3 regions of the Lysinibacillus sp. GW247-5R2A genome follow, and region 1 is predicted to be linked to each of the others. Evidence: riboswitches for the same ligand, from Rfam matches in the RefSeq annotation. Region 1 holds a riboswitch; each other region holds the start of a gene.

Region 1 (5,182 bases):
AAAAACCATGTTATTAACTTTAAAGGAGTTGTTCATAAACGAACAGCTCCTAATTACCTTTTTGGGAGCGAGGCAATTCAAGATGTTGAACCAAAATATTTCGAATATCCCTTGGCAACAATTGACGACACCTTATGGCAGAGGAACAGACATTCCTCGTCTAATTGAACAGGAACAATATCAAGAGCTGACTGAACTAATTGAACATCAAGGAACACTTTGGCAGGTGACGCCATGGGTTGTGCTTATTCTTTTAAAAAAGCTTACAAGTAAAAATGAGGAGGAAGTCTCCTTAGCAGAAATAGAGCTTTATTTAACTGTGGCTCATGCAATAACTGAGGATTATCAAGATTCAACACATAATGTTTCAGTGATGCAGGAGCTTTTGGATACGAAATATTTATGGGTGGAAAATGAAGAAGATGATGAGCTGGAATGGGAGGAAGATACGCCTAGAGGCTATGAACCAGAAGCTTTTTTAGGCTATTATTATTTTAGTTTTTTACTCCTTCAAGAGGCGATCCCTGTTTTTACTGCTATTAAGGCACGTACCAAGAGCACAACAGAGGAACTTGCGGAACTGCTAGCCTTACTCAAACATTAAAAAAGAAATGGATATAGACAAAAAGCAGATGGGGGTCAAATCAATCACTTCCCCATCTGCTTATACTTAATGGACATATTCATCTTTAGAAGCTCGCATGGAACATAGGAAGAGTGTCATAGCTACAACAACAAAGAGCCAACCTGCAATATTCCACCCACCAAATAAATCATGGAGGTATCCGAAAAGAATCGGCCCAATGGCAGCGAATAAATAGCCCAATGATTGTGCAAAACCTGATAGATCAGCGGCTTCAAATGCTGTACGCGTACGAAGTGTAAAGAACATCATTGCTAATGCAAATGAAGCTCCACCTGCTAAACCTAGAAGGATCATCCATAATATCCCCAATGTTGTCCATTCCATTACAACACCGACAAATCCTACTAAATAAAACGATGTAAACATAAGGACAAGTGGTCTTTGTGAAGTCATTTTACCAGCAATAATGGGGACAGCCAATGCCATGGGGACTTGTGAGAATTGCATAATAGAAAACATCCAACCAGCTTTATCAGGAGCCAATCCCTGCGCAATATAAATTTCAGGAATCCAAGCTGCTGTCGTATAAAATAATAAAGATTGTAAGCCCATTGCACCGGTTACTGCCCATGTAACAGGTGATTTCCAAAGAGGTTTACCTGTTTTTGGGGCCGTAGTAGCTGGTTCTGGCTTATTCAATTTCAATTGCGGTATCCAAATTAAAATCGTTAATACGACTAATATAAGCGCCACAGCCAATGCCCCTTGCCAACCTAGTGAGGAATTAGCTATTGGATAACTAATACCTGCTCCAAGCCCAGCCGTTAAGTTCATCGACATGGTAAAAAATGCCATTAATAACCCTACATGGTATGGAAATTTTAACTTTAATAATCCTGGAATTAACACATTTCCAAATGATATGGCTACGCCAATGAGCACTGTGCCAAATACAAGTAACCCTGTTGTACCGAGGGAGCGTAGTACAATTCCTAAGGCCAATAAAATCGTAGATAAAAATAAGGTTAGCTCAAGCCCAAGCTTTCGTGCTACAACTGGTGCGAACGGTGATATAATGGCAAAAGCAAGCAATGGAATAGTTGTCAAAAACCCGGCTAGAACATTGGAAATACCAAGATCGTCACGGATAAAGGATACAATTGGACCCACAACCGTTAGTGGCATTCGTAACGTAGACGCGATAAATATTATTCCAAAAACTAATAATAAGGTTGTTCCCTTCCAGCTAATTTTTCTATTCGGGTAGCTAGCGGAATGATCATGTAAAGTCAAAATAATTCCCCCTGTTATTACCATTCTAATTGAACTACTATAACACTTTATCACACTATTAAAAATAGTGGAAAATTCACAAAATACAAAACATTAATGGTTATATTGAAATGTCTTAGGTCTTATGTTAGTATAGTAAACATCATAAATTTAATAATTATATGCCTCATGTTTGTAATGAGGTAGAGGTCGCGATATTTATAAGTAAGCTAATTGAAATGACAAGCATTGAAGAGATTAGTTGAAAGGAAATATTGCCGAAGTGTGAGGGGACTTGAAAACCTCATGCTGGGGCTGTCTCCGAAAGGAACAGAACTGTCACGTTTGTACAACGTGTTGAGCTATCGTTTAGGAAAACTGAGGATTAACTTAGCCATCACATTGTTCATGTGATGGCATTTTTTTGCCTCATAAATAGGAAGGAAGCTATATCGTGAGTGAAATAAAAGTAAATCAGCTCGGCCATAAAGCACCGGAGCTGAAAAAAGAATTAAAAAGCCGTCATATCACAATGATTTCTTTAGGCGGTACAATTGGTACAGGGCTATTTTTAGCCAGTGGTGGTGCCATTGCACAGGCAGGACCGGGAGGCGCATTACTTGCCTATGCCTTAATCGGTATTATGGTATATTTTTTAATGACCAGTTTAGGGGAAATGGCTGCCTATATGCCATCCTCGGGTTCTTTTAGTACGTATGCGACAAAATTTGTAGATCCCGCGCTAGGCTTTGCACTAGGCTGGAACTATTGGTATAACTGGGCAATTACGATTGCAGCCGAAATTGCGGCAGTGTCATTAATTATGAAATATTGGTTCCCAGATAGCTCGTCAGCACTTTGGACAGTATTGTTTATTGTAATTGTACTGACATTTAATTTATTGTCTGTAAAGAGCTATGGTGAAAGTGAATATTGGTTTGCGATGATTAAAGTGGCTACGGTCATTGTATTTATTATTATTAGCATATTAATGATTTTTGGTATTTTAGGTGGACAGGCACCAGTTGGTTTTACAAATTTCTTTATTAGTGATGGACCATTCCATGGTGGTTTCCTTGCTACATTTGGTATTTTCCTTGCAGCAGGATTTTCATTCCAAGGAACAGAGCTACTTGGTGTAACAGCAGGGGAAACAGATGATCCTGGAAAAAATATACCGAAGGCAGTAAAATCGGTGTTTTGGCGTATTATTTTATTTTATATTTTAGCTATTGCTGCTATAGGGATGTTGATTCCATTCACAGATGAGCGCTTATTATCGGAGGATATCGCTGTTTCTCCATTTACGCTCGTGTTTGATCGTTTAGGCATTGCTTTTGCTGCCTCCTTAATGAATGCCATTATTTTAACGGCTATGCTATCAGCAGGTAATTCTGGATTGTATGCATCTTCACGTATGCTATGGCAATTAGCAGTGGATGGTCATGCTCCTAAATTCTTTGCAAAGCTAAGTCGTCGAGGTATTCCGATTTATGCATTGATCGCAACATTAGCTGTAGGCTGTGTAGCGTTTTTAGCATCATTCTTTGGTGATGGGGTAGTTTATATCTGGCTTTTAAATGCCTCTGGGATGTCAGGTTTTATTGCTTGGCTAGGTATTGCATTTAGTCATTATCGTTTCCGTCGTGCTTTCGAGGCGCAAGGCTTAGATCCAAAGCTATTACCGTATAAAGCAAAGCTATACCCATTCGGTCCACTATTCGCCTTTACTATTTGTATGATTGTTGTAATTGGACAGAATTACACAGCGTTTATCGGAGGTACAATCGATTGGTATGGTATCCTTGTTTCCTATATTGGCATTCCATTATTCCTATTGCTATGGCTAGGGTACAAAATTAAATATAAAACAAAAATGCTTCCCCTTAAAGATTGTGATTTAAAAGTGGAAAATTAAATAGAAGAGCTGTTCTATAAACCGTTGTATGATGGTAGATGGAACAGCTTTTTTTATCTAGAGACCTTTAAAATTATTACTAAATTAATGTCATATATATGGTAATATACTATAGATATGGAAGTGTGATTTTTGACTTTCTAGTAGAGAGAGGTGCATGAAAATGCAAAAACATATTTTACTAGTGGAAGATGATGAGGCTATTCGCGAAATGGTAGCGAATTTTTTATTATTGGAGGGCTTCGAAGTCACCACTGCCAATAATGGAGAAGAGGCATTGCAATATTGTTTAAATCAAACCTTTGATTTAGTCATCCTAGATATTATGATTCCTAAGCTTAATGGATTAGAAGTTTTAAAAGTCATTCGAGAACAGGCAGCACTTCCTATCATCATTATGTCCGCAAAGGATAGTGATGTAGATAAAGCGCTTGGCTTGGGATTAGGGGCAGACGATTATATTGCTAAGCCATTTTCTATGCTAGAGTTCTCAGCTCGCGTAAAGGCGGTTATTAGAAGAGCTACAAAATACGCTGGCCAAATAGATCACAAACAAGATGTAATAGTTATAGGCCATTTAAAGATAGATATTGTTAATTTCTCAATAAATAAAAATGGACAGGCAGTGAAGCTAACATCAAAGGAATTTGCCATCTTAAAGCTATTTGTAACAAACCGTAACCGAGTTTTTACGAAAGAGCAAATTTATCAGCTAATATGGAAAGATGCCTATTACGGTGATGAAAATATTATTAATGTACATATTCGAAGGCTACGCGAAAAAATTGAAGATGATCCATCCAACCCCCAATATATTAAGACGCTGTGGGGAATTGGCTATAAGTTAGAAGGATAACAGATATGATAATCATTCTATTAATCATAATTGTAGTGCTTATAGGAATAGTTATTTTTCAGTGGAAAACAAAAACAGAACAAAATCAGACGATCCAATATATGAATGAAAAACTCCAAGCCATTGTTCAAGAAAAAAGTAACGAAAAGATTTTGGTAACTACGAGCAATTTACAAACTCAACAGCTACTTATTTCGATAAACGTTTGGCTGGACCATCACCAAAAAGTTCAGGCGACTCATCGCAAAATGGAAGATTCCATGAAAAAAATGCTGGCCAATATTTCACATGATTTAAAAACGCCTTTAACGGTTGTGTTAGGCTATATTGAAATGCTTCAGCTTCAGAGCTCAACTAGTGAAGAGGAGCGTCAAAGACTATTAGCGGGCGTACATGCTAAAACATTAGAAGTATTAAAAATTATTCATACATTTTTCGATCTTGCCAAATTAGAGGCAGGGGATACAGATTATCCAATCACTAAAATCAATGTCTGTGAAATTAGCCGTAAAAATATATTATCATTTTACGATATGGTCACGTCGATGGG
Region 2 (5,182 bases), on a different contig from region 1:
GAAAGAAGGATAACAATGTTAAACACTCCATCTCCTACAATCTCATCCTTTGGTTATGAGATCATTCGCGATCATATTCTATCTTCTGTACTCGGTAAACATGAGGATGATGTCCTTTATTGGGCAGGTAAAGAGCTTGCGCGTAAGTTTCCATGTAAAAGTCAAGACGAATTAATCGCATTTTTCGCAGATGCCTGCTGGGGTACATTAGAGCTAATGAAAGAATCAAAAGACGGACGTATTTTCCAGTTGACAAACGACCCTGAAATATTGCAAATCAAACAACGTAGCTTCAGACTTGAGGCAGGATTTATTGCTGAACAGATTCAGCTAGCTAAAGGCTATTTGACAGAATGCTATGATGAAAAACGTGAAAAGCAACATTACGTTATGTTTACAGTCAAATGGGACGTGAAGGAACGAATTATGCATACAATTCCAACAGAGTAACAAAAAAGGATTGTCTCCCCATTCATTAAACGGGATGACAATCCTTCCTTTTATTTCGGACAATTACAGAAAATGCTGTTTCTTCTATTATTATATGTAAAGAGCCTGCTCTAAATTAAATTCATCATGCAGTGCATTTGCTGCACGAATCATTTCATCCTGCGGTACTACAACAGACACTTTAATTTCTGAGGTGCTCACCATCTTCACTGGGATATTTTCACGACGTAAACAATCGAACATGCGAGCAGCGACACCTGGATTCGAGACCATACCGGAGCCAACTATCGAAACTTTCGCTAATCCAATTTCGAAATCAGCAAAGCTAAAGCCAAGTGATACTTTACTATCCTCTAAAACACGTAAAGCTTCTGCAAATTCTTCTTTCAAAATCGAAAATGACACAGTTGGTTTTAATCCATCAATGATTGCTTGAACAATGATATCCACGTTGATGCGATTTTCAGCAAGAGTTGAAAATATATCCGCTAATGAAGCATGTGAATAAGCATCATACCCAATTGTTAAACGAATAACATCTGATTCAAAGGCAACACCACGCACGACTAAATTTTTCTCCATCTCTACTTCCTCCTTCAATAAAGTACCTACTGACTCCACTAAACTAGAGCGTATGATCACTGGCATTTGAAACTTTTTAGCTAACTCCACTGCACGTGGATGAATGATGTGTGATCCTAAATGTGCTATCTCTAACATTTCATCATAGGAAATTTCCTGTAGTTTTTGTGCCTTTACAACAAAGCGTGGATCTGCTGTATACACACCATCAACATTCGTGTAAATATCTGTCCGCTCAGCATCTAATGCAACAGCAAGTGCAACGGCTGTCGTTTCCGCTCCACCTTTCCCAAGCGTTGTTATATTTCGGTCATTGTCAATGCCTTGATCTCCAGCAATAACGACGATTTGTCCTTGCAGCAAATGCTCATCGATACGGCTAACATCGATATGATTGATCCTTGCATGACTATGCATATGATCCGTGTAAATGCCAGCCTGCCAGCCTGTTAGTGACACCGCATTATAGCCAGCTTCTTGTATTGCAATGGCAAACACGGAGCTGGATAACTGAGAGCATGAAGATACAGCTGCATCTAATTCACGTTTTGACACATCATCCGTGAAATGAAGTACGCTCATTTTCACATCCTGTATCGTTTGTCTCATCGCACCAACTACTACTACCACATCGAATCCTCTATCTCTTTCAGCAATTGCTTTTCGTGCAGCCTCTTGAATTTGTTCGGGCGATGCTAAAGCAGCCCCTCCAAATTTCATCACTATTCTAGACATTTCTTTTGCTTCCCTTCCCAGTCATGTAATTCACCTAAAATAAGGTGTAAAACTGCCTCTAGAAAACTAAAAAGGCAGCCTTCACAAAACGTGAAAGCTGCCTATAACATGTACAATATAAAACTTGCGCATGTGTGATAGCTCTCCGAAACGTTTAGAATCGGCAGTCTTACATTTTTTAAATGCAAAACCAGTACAACAGCGGAAACAACAATGCTGTACTTCGGCAAGCTCCCCTTTCACGCAATGTCTTAGGATTTGTTCATCCTCTTTTGCGCTACTTTTGAATCTTGCACCTCTATCATCACCTTAAAAGTGATTATATTAAATTTTTCCGCCCTCATCTAACAAGTGGGCTGTTAACATTGGATCACAATGTTATTTACAACCTTAGCATATGTCTATTCCTTTGACAATGACTCCTGCTGAAAATAGGCATAAATCTGATTTGCTAAATTAGCTGGCATCCCAGCTTCCTGTAAAGCAAGCTCACTAGCCTCCCGTATTTTCTTCACGGAACCAAAGTGTTTCAGTAATTGCTGTTTTCGTTTTGGACCGACACCTTCAATTTGATCCAGCACAGATTGGATAGCATGCTTTTCATGCTGTTGACGCAAGAAGGTAATCGCAAAACGATGGACTTCATCTTGTATTCGTTGTAGTAAATAAAAACCGTCACTTGTGCGTTTTAAAGCAATGACCTCAGGTGGATCACCAAACAATAGCTGAGATGTATTATGCTTGTCATCCTTTGCCAAACCAGCAATAGGTATAACTAGTCCTAATTCATCCTCTAATACTTCACGCGCAACTTCCATTTGACCTTTACCACCATCAATTAGCACTAAATCCGGTAATGGAAGTCCTTCCTTCAAAACACGGATATAGCGTCGACGAATTACCTCTTGCATAGCGCCATAATCATCATGCTTGGCTGCTGTACGGGTTTTATATTTGCGATATTCCTTTTTGGCGGGTTTGCCGTCAACGAAAACAACCATTGCAGATACGGCGTCTGTTCCATGCATATGACTATTATCAAAAGCTTCAATTCGTAATGGTGTCGTTATACCCATCGCATCACCAAGTGCCTCGCATGCACCAATAGTACGTTCTTCCTGCCGTTCGATAAGCTGGAATTTAGCGGACACTGCAATTTCAGCATTTTTCGTCGCTAAATCTACCAACTCCTTTTTTTGACCTCTTTTTGGCGTAAGAACTTTGATACCTAACAATTCCGTTAAAATGGCACCATCAATTGCTTGCGGAATAAAAACTTCTTTTGGCTTAATATGCTCTGGTTTTTCATAAAACCGTCCCACAAATGTTAGGAACTCTTCCTCTGCGTCTTGATAGATCGGGAAAATAGAAACATCTCGCTCGATCAGTTTACCTTGCCGAACGAAGAAAACCTGGACACACATCCATCCTTTTTCCACAGCATAGCCAAAGACATCACGGTTAGTAGTGTCACTTGATACTATTTTTTGCTTCTGCATAACTGTATCAATATGGGCGATTTGATCACGAAACTCCTTAGCTCGTTCAAACTCTAAGCTTTCGGCAGCCGCAAGCATTTTTACTTCAAGCTCCTTTTTGACTGCCTCCACGCCGCCGTTAAGAAACTTCGTCATATCCTCAATCATTTCCTGATAAACATGACTATCAATTTCTTTCACACAAGGTGCTATACATTGACCCATATGATAATACAAACAAACTTTTGAAGGTAGCTGCACACATTTTCGTAGTGGATATAAACGGTCCAACAGCTTCTTTGTTTCGCTTGCCGCATAGGCATTGGGATACGGTCCAAAATATTTAGCCTTATCCTTTTTTACTTTACGTGTCGTAATTAGACGAGGATGTTTTTCATTCGTAATTTTTAAATATGGATACGTCTTATCATCTGTTAACATGACATTGTATTTTGGATCATGCAGTTTGATGAGATTCAGCTCTAAAATGAGTGCTTCAATATTTGATGATGTCACGATATACTCAAAATCTTCTATTTCGCTTACAAGTCTTTGCGTTTTACCTTCATGTGTTCCTGTAAAATAAGAACGAACACGATTTTTCAGTACCTTCGCTTTACCGACATATATAATTGTCCCCTGTCGATCTTTCATCAAATAGCAGCCAGGCTGGTCTGGTAGAATATCCAGTTTACGCTTAATTAAATCGTTCATTACCTACCTGCCCCCCTACGTAAGATTCCCCTCAATGAATCATTTTTATCTTTCTTTATTATATAACGAAAAAAAGCCGAACACATCAATTGATGGTCCGGCTTTTGTGAACTTCATTCATTACGCATGTTTTGCGATAAATGCTTCTAAAGCTTCTTTCGGTTGGAAGCCTACAGTTTTGTCAACTAATTCTCCATCTTTAAATAATAATAATGATGGGATTGACATGATTTGATACTCAGCAGCAGTACCTTGGTTATTATCTACGTCAACTTTTACAATTTTAGCCGCACTACCTGCAGCGTCCATTTCTTCAAGAACTGGCCCAATCATTTTACAAGGTCCGCACCAAGCAGCCCAAAAGTCCACTAATACTAACCCTTCTTTAATATCGCTTTGGAACGTAGCATCTGTTGCATGTACAATTGCCATTTGAAATCCTCCTTAAACTTACTATGATTGTAGTATAGCATGGATAAATTCACTTGAGCGAACAATCTGCCTGTAATGTATTTTTTATGAAAATCCATGTCGAAAAATTAAAAGTTACCGATTAAATCTATAGATGACGGCCTTTCCATAAATAAGTTAACGTAATGAAAATGTAGATGGCTAATGTAATACCCGTCACGATTATTGAAGTGGTAAAAATAATACCAATTAAGATTGTACTCAACGCAATAATCGCTATCCAAGTAGTATAAGGGTACCATTTCACTTCATACACACTTGGGTTGGCTGACTGTTTTTTTCTTGATTTTAAATGGGCTATTGCAATTATTAACCAAATAAATAATACAGTATATCCAAGTGACCCCATTAGAAAATCAAATGTCTTGCTTCCAGCATATAACGAAAAGATGACACCTACATACAATGCTAAAGTACACATCAAAATCGCATATACGGGAACATTTCTTTTGGATAATTGTGCAAATATTTTAGGGACACGACCGTCAACCGCTTGCGTATAAAGTACACGGGATGAACCATAAAGGCCCGAATTCATCGAAGAAATAATGGCAAGTAAAACGACAGCATTCATAATATGATCCGCGCCAGGAATTCCGATCATTTTAAATACCATGACAAACGGACTTTCTGGTACTCCATTCACTTCATTCCAAGGAATCAAACTAACGATAATAAAGAATGGCAGTAAATAAAAAGTAACAATACGGATTAATGTACTGCGCACAGCTTTTGGGACTACCTTTTCAGGA
Region 3 (5,182 bases), on a different contig from region 1:
CACATTGTTCGTGTAGAACAACTTTACCCATTCCCAAAAGAGCAAGTTGCTGGTATTATTGCTAAGTATCCTAATGCAAAAGAAATCGTATGGGTACAAGAAGAACCTAAAAACCAAGGCTCATGGAATTATGCACTAGAAACATTATATGAACTTGCAGAAGGTAAAAAGCTTCGCTATGTAGGTCGTCCTGCAATGAGCTCAACTTCTGAAGGGGATGCAGATTCTCATAAAGCAGCTCAATCATCACTTATTGAAGAAGCAGTTGCTGAGCCAGTAAAGGTTAAAAAATAACATATAAATATTGATAGCTGGGCTACTTGCCCATCAGCAGTAGCCCTTTTATGTGCGTCATGCACGTTAATCAAAGGAGGAAATGAAAGTGGCTGAAATTAAAGTCCCTGAATTAGCAGAATCGATTACAGAAGGTAGTATCGCACAGTGGGTTAAAAAAGTGGGCGATCGCGTTGAAAAAGGTGAATTCATCGTTGAACTTGAAACAGATAAAGTAAACGCTGAAATCATTTCTGAAGAAGCAGGTGTATTAACACAAATTTTAGCTGAAGAAGGCGATACTGTACTAGTAGGTCAAGTTATTGCTATCGTAGAAGCAGGCGAAGGCGCAGCAGCTGCACCAGCAGCGGCAGCACCAGCTGAAGCAGCTCCAGCTCCAGCAGCGCCACAAGCGGCTCCTACAGCACCAGTTGCAGCAGCTCCTGTAGTAGAAGAAACTTCTGGTGAGCGTGTTATCGCATCTCCAGCGGCACGTCGACTTGCACGTGAAAAAGGCATCGATCTTGCAGCGGTATCTCCAGTAGATCCACAAGGCCGTGTTCGTGTACAAGATGTATCAGCACATGGTACAGCACCAGCAGTAGCAGCACCTACACCTGCACCAGTAGCAACTACAGGTGGCCCAGTTGTATTCACACCAGCAGCTAATTCTGACCGTGTAACAATTGAAAAAATGAGCCGTCGTCGTCAAACAATTGCAAAACGTTTATTAGAAGTTAAACAATCAACAGCCATGTTAACAACATTCAACGAAATTGACATGACAAACATCATGGCACTTCGTAAACGTAAACAAGAAGAGTTTGTTAAAGCAAACGACATCAAACTTGGTTTCATGTCATTCTTCACAAAAGCGGTTGTTGCAGCACTGAAAAAATACCCATACGTAAACGCTCAAATCGTTGGCGATGAATTACATTTAAATAACTTCTTTGATATCGGTATTGCAGTATCAACTGAAGAAGGTTTAGTAGTACCAGTTGTACGCGATGCAAACAGCAAAAACTTCGCAGAAATCGAAAAAGATATCGCTAGCTTAGCGACTAAAGCTCGTGAGAAAAAACTAGGCTTAAATGACATGGCTGGTGGATCATTCACAATCACAAACGGTGGTGTATTCGGTTCATTAATGTCAACACCAATTATGAACGGTACTCAAGCTGGTATTTTAGGTATGCACTCAATTGTTAACCGCCCAGTTGCAGTAAATGGTGAAGTTCAAATCCGTCCAATGATGTATGTAGCACTTTCTTATGATCACCGTATCATCGATGGAAAAGATTCTGTAGGATTCTTAAAAACAGTTAAAGAATTAATCGAAAATCCTGAAGATTTATTATTAAATTCATAATTCCTTTAAACCCTGTAAACTTTGTTTTACAGGGTTTTTTTCTTGGTTTTCTGTATCACTAAAGTCTTTAGTGATTATGAAAATACGAAACTATTTACTTAGAATAAAAACCATTGATCGTAAAAATTTGTGGTTTTCGGGCTGATATATTGACAAAAATACATAGATTAACAATGGATAGGTCAAGCATAATACCCTAATATTGGCATTAGTCAGAAAAATGATAAAACTCTCTTGACGTACATACTAGTTTTATAGTAGTATCTAAATATCAATTAAATAAACAAACCTCACTAACATATAACAGTGAGGTAGAGGCGCGGTATTTATTAGTTCATTGTTGAGTACAAGCAAACAAAGACGCAATGAAGAAGGAAATATCGCCGAAGTATAAAAGGAGCTCGTACTTTTATGCTGGGTCTGCAGTGAATAAGTGCAGGACTGTCCTAGTAAATTCAATTCCAAGTTTACTAGGTTGTGCTATCTCGGAAACATGGAATAATAGTGAGGATTTGGGCAACTGTCATAAAAGGTAAGACCTAAGTTCACAAAACTTAGGTCTTTTTTCGTACAGTTGTCTTATTTTTTTACAGAAAAGGGGAGTTTTACATGAAAAGAAAATGGCTGTTAGTAATGATCTCTATCATGACGGCAATTGTGCTAGCTGCATGTGGCACTAGCGACAAAAAAGAAGGCAGTTCAGGAGAAGCTGGCGTAGATAAGGAAAAAGGCGGCGGTGAATTCCGAATTGGAATGGAGGCTGGCTACCCACCATTCAACTGGACACAGCAAAATGATGCAAATGGCGCGGTGAAAATTGCAGATAATGCAGAGTATGCAGGCGGCTATGATGTACAAATGGCGAAAAAAATCGCTGAAGGCTTAGGCAAAGAATTAGTGATCGTTAAAATGGAATGGGACGGCTTAGTACCAGCGCTACAATCAAATAAAATTGATGCAATTATCGCGGGCATGTCGCCAACAGAAGAACGTAAGAAAACAATTGATTTTACAGAAAACTACTATACTTCTGATTTTGTCATGGTTATTAAAAAAGGCAGCAAATATGAAGGGGTCAAATCGATTCAAGATTTCGCTGGCGCAAAAATTACATCACAACTTAATACATCCAACTACAATGTGATTGATCAAATCAAAGATGTTAATAAACAAACGGCAATGGAAAGCTTCCCAGCTATGCGTGTAGCTTTAGAGGCAGGCAAAATTGATGGCTATGTTGCAGAACGTCCAGAAGGTATTTCCGCAGCTGCTGCCAACGATAAATTCACATACGTAGCATTTGAAGAGGGTTTCGATACAGATCTTTCAAATACGTCAATTGCTGTAGGCTTACGTAAAGAAGATGCGAATCTTGATAAAATCAATGAAATTCTAAAAGGAATTTCTGAAGATGATCGTCAAGCGATTATGGAAGAAGCTATTTCTCAGCAACCAGCAGCACAATAAAAAAATGGCACGGACTAGTGGCTAGTCCGTGCACTATCATTTCATCATTATTAAAATGAGAACCTCTCTACATAATGATAATGTCCTAGCGAAATAAAACATAGACTAGTAGAAAGAGCTAGGGCAGGAAAAAGATAGCAAGCAACATGACATTGTTAGGAGGAACATCATGAGTCTTGAATGGATACTTTCAATTATTGAAAATAACTGGCAAATGTTTTTACGAGGTGCGTATTATACGTTACTAATTTCGACTATCAGTACAATTATTGGTGCATTTATCGGATTTTTCATCGGAATTATGCATACGATTCCAGTTCGTAAAAAAGGTGTGAAATTTTATGGCTTAAAGCTTATTAATTTTATACTCACATGCTATGTTGAATTTTTCCGTGGTACACCAATGATTGTACAGGCTATGGTTGTCTACTATGGATTAGATATTGCATTTGGCATAGACATGCACTTTATTACAGCCGGGATTTTAGTCGTTTCGCTTAATACAGGTGCCTATATGGCGGAAATTGTTCGCGGTGGTATTGTATCCATTGATAATGGTCAATATGAGGCAGCATCAGCTATCGGTATGAATCACTTCCAGATCATGCTTCACGTAGTTTTACCACAAGTAGCGCGTAACGTACTACCTGCGACAGGCAACCAATTAATTATGAATATTAAAGATACAGCCGTATTAAACGTTATCGGAGTAACAGAATTATTCTTCCAAACAAAATCAATCTCCGGTAACAACTTCCGTTATTTTGAATCATTCTTTGTAGCTTGTATTCTTTACTTCATCATGACATTTACTGCATCACGTATTCTGTTATATGTTGAAAAACGATTAGATGGACCAGATGCTTATCAAAAAGAACAAAAAGAAGCAATTTAGGGGGACGCACAAATGGCAGTCATTAAAATCGAGCATTTAAGTAAATCATTTGGACGTAACCAAGTGTTAAAGGATGTTAATTTTCAAGTGGAAAAAGGGGAAGTTGTTTGTTTAATTGGTTCCTCTGGTTCAGGTAAATCCACTTTACTTCGTTGTATAAATTTATTAGAAACACCAAGTGGCGGGCAAATTATTTATCAAGGGGAGGACATCCTAGACGAAAAACACAATATCCAAGAATATCGAACACATCTAGGAATGGTATTCCAGCAATTTAATTTATTTAACAACCACAATGTTTTAAATAATTGTACAGTGGGGCAAATAAAAGTTTTAAAACGTTCGAAAAAGGAAGCGGAGGAAACCGCGCTTAAATATTTAAAAATCGTTGGGATGGATCAATATGTAAACGCAAAGCCTCGACAGCTTTCAGGAGGACAAAAACAACGCGTAGCCATTGCCCGGGCATTATCCATGAATCCAGAAGTGATGCTTTTTGATGAACCTACATCAGCACTAGACCCTGAGATGGTAGGGGAGGTACTCAAAGTCATGCGACAATTGGCCGATGCAGGCAATACGATGCTAATTGTGACGCATGAGATGGAATTTGCCAAAGAGGTAGCAGATCGCGTAGTCTTCATGGATAAAGGTGTAATTGTTGAAGAGGGCCCACCATCACAAGTATTAATAAACCCTCAACATGATCGAACGAAAGAGTTTTTAAAACGAACATTAAAGTAGTGGCAACAAATGAAAAAGTGAGTCCTAATTTAGCGACTCACTTACTTTCTCGAATTCCACTCTGCATAAAGGACAAAGCAGATTACAAATGCTATTGCAATAATAAAAAACCATTGCGGTACACCGCTAAAGCTCATCATAACACCTCAAATGTAAAATTATTTTTGGATAGATTAGGTATTGTATTTCTTTTTTCTCCACAAAAGCCTAAAAATATTATAAAATAAGCATTAGACATTAGCTTTATGCTAGTAAAGAGAGGTAGAGAGAATATGTTACATTTAAAATGGAAAGATGCGCCAACATTAAGAACAGTGACTTGCAAACATACCAATGCATCAAAATACTTAGTATCAAACGTATTAACAGTTGGAAAAGAATATGAAGTGAAAAATGAAACAGAAGAGTTCATTTTTATCATCGATAACACT

The links. Region 1 has a riboswitch for lysine ahead of AC07YC_RS17775 (amino acid permease). Riboswitches for the same ligand answer to the same signal wherever they lie in the genome.
Positions count from the first base shown of each region.
Region 2: linked by a shared signal. The riboswitch ahead of AC07YC_RS10755 (aspartate kinase) and the one ahead of AC07YC_RS17775 (amino acid permease) in region 1 are both predicted to bind lysine.
Region 3: linked by a shared signal. The riboswitch ahead of AC07YC_RS21845 (transporter substrate-binding domain-containing protein) and the one ahead of AC07YC_RS17775 (amino acid permease) in region 1 are both predicted to bind lysine.

Region 1 covers NZ_JBWKZL010000012.1:2,558-7,739, forward strand. The annotation lists gene AC07YC_RS17760 (nitric oxide synthase oxygenase) at 1-17, shown strand, start outside; gene AC07YC_RS17765 (hypothetical protein) at 83-604, shown strand; gene AC07YC_RS17770 (CynX/NimT family MFS transporter) at 671-1,903, opposite strand; lysine riboswitch at 2,055-2,231, shown strand; gene AC07YC_RS17775 (amino acid permease) at 2,313-3,776, shown strand; gene AC07YC_RS17780 (response regulator transcription factor) at 3,940-4,632, shown strand; gene AC07YC_RS17785 (sensor histidine kinase) at 4,638-5,182, shown strand, end outside.
Region 2 covers NZ_JBWKZL010000006.1:43,022-48,203, forward strand. The annotation lists gene AC07YC_RS10750 (YslB family protein) at 16-450, shown strand; gene AC07YC_RS10755 (aspartate kinase) at 541-1,767, opposite strand; lysine riboswitch at 1,898-2,076, opposite strand; gene uvrC (excinuclease ABC subunit UvrC) at 2,169-3,959, opposite strand; gene trxA (thioredoxin) at 4,080-4,391, opposite strand; gene AC07YC_RS10770 (amino acid permease) at 4,519-5,182, opposite strand, start outside.
Region 3 covers NZ_JBWKZL010000020.1:19,489-24,670, forward strand. The annotation lists gene AC07YC_RS21835 (2-oxoglutarate dehydrogenase E1 component) at 1-294, shown strand, start outside; gene odhB (2-oxoglutarate dehydrogenase complex dihydrolipoyllysine-residue succinyltransferase) at 383-1,645, shown strand; lysine riboswitch at 1,950-2,136, shown strand; gene AC07YC_RS21845 (transporter substrate-binding domain-containing protein) at 2,255-3,112, shown strand; gene AC07YC_RS21850 (amino acid ABC transporter permease) at 3,282-4,007, shown strand; gene AC07YC_RS21855 (amino acid ABC transporter ATP-binding protein) at 4,020-4,751, shown strand; gene AC07YC_RS21860 (DUF6501 family protein) at 5,024-5,182, shown strand, end outside.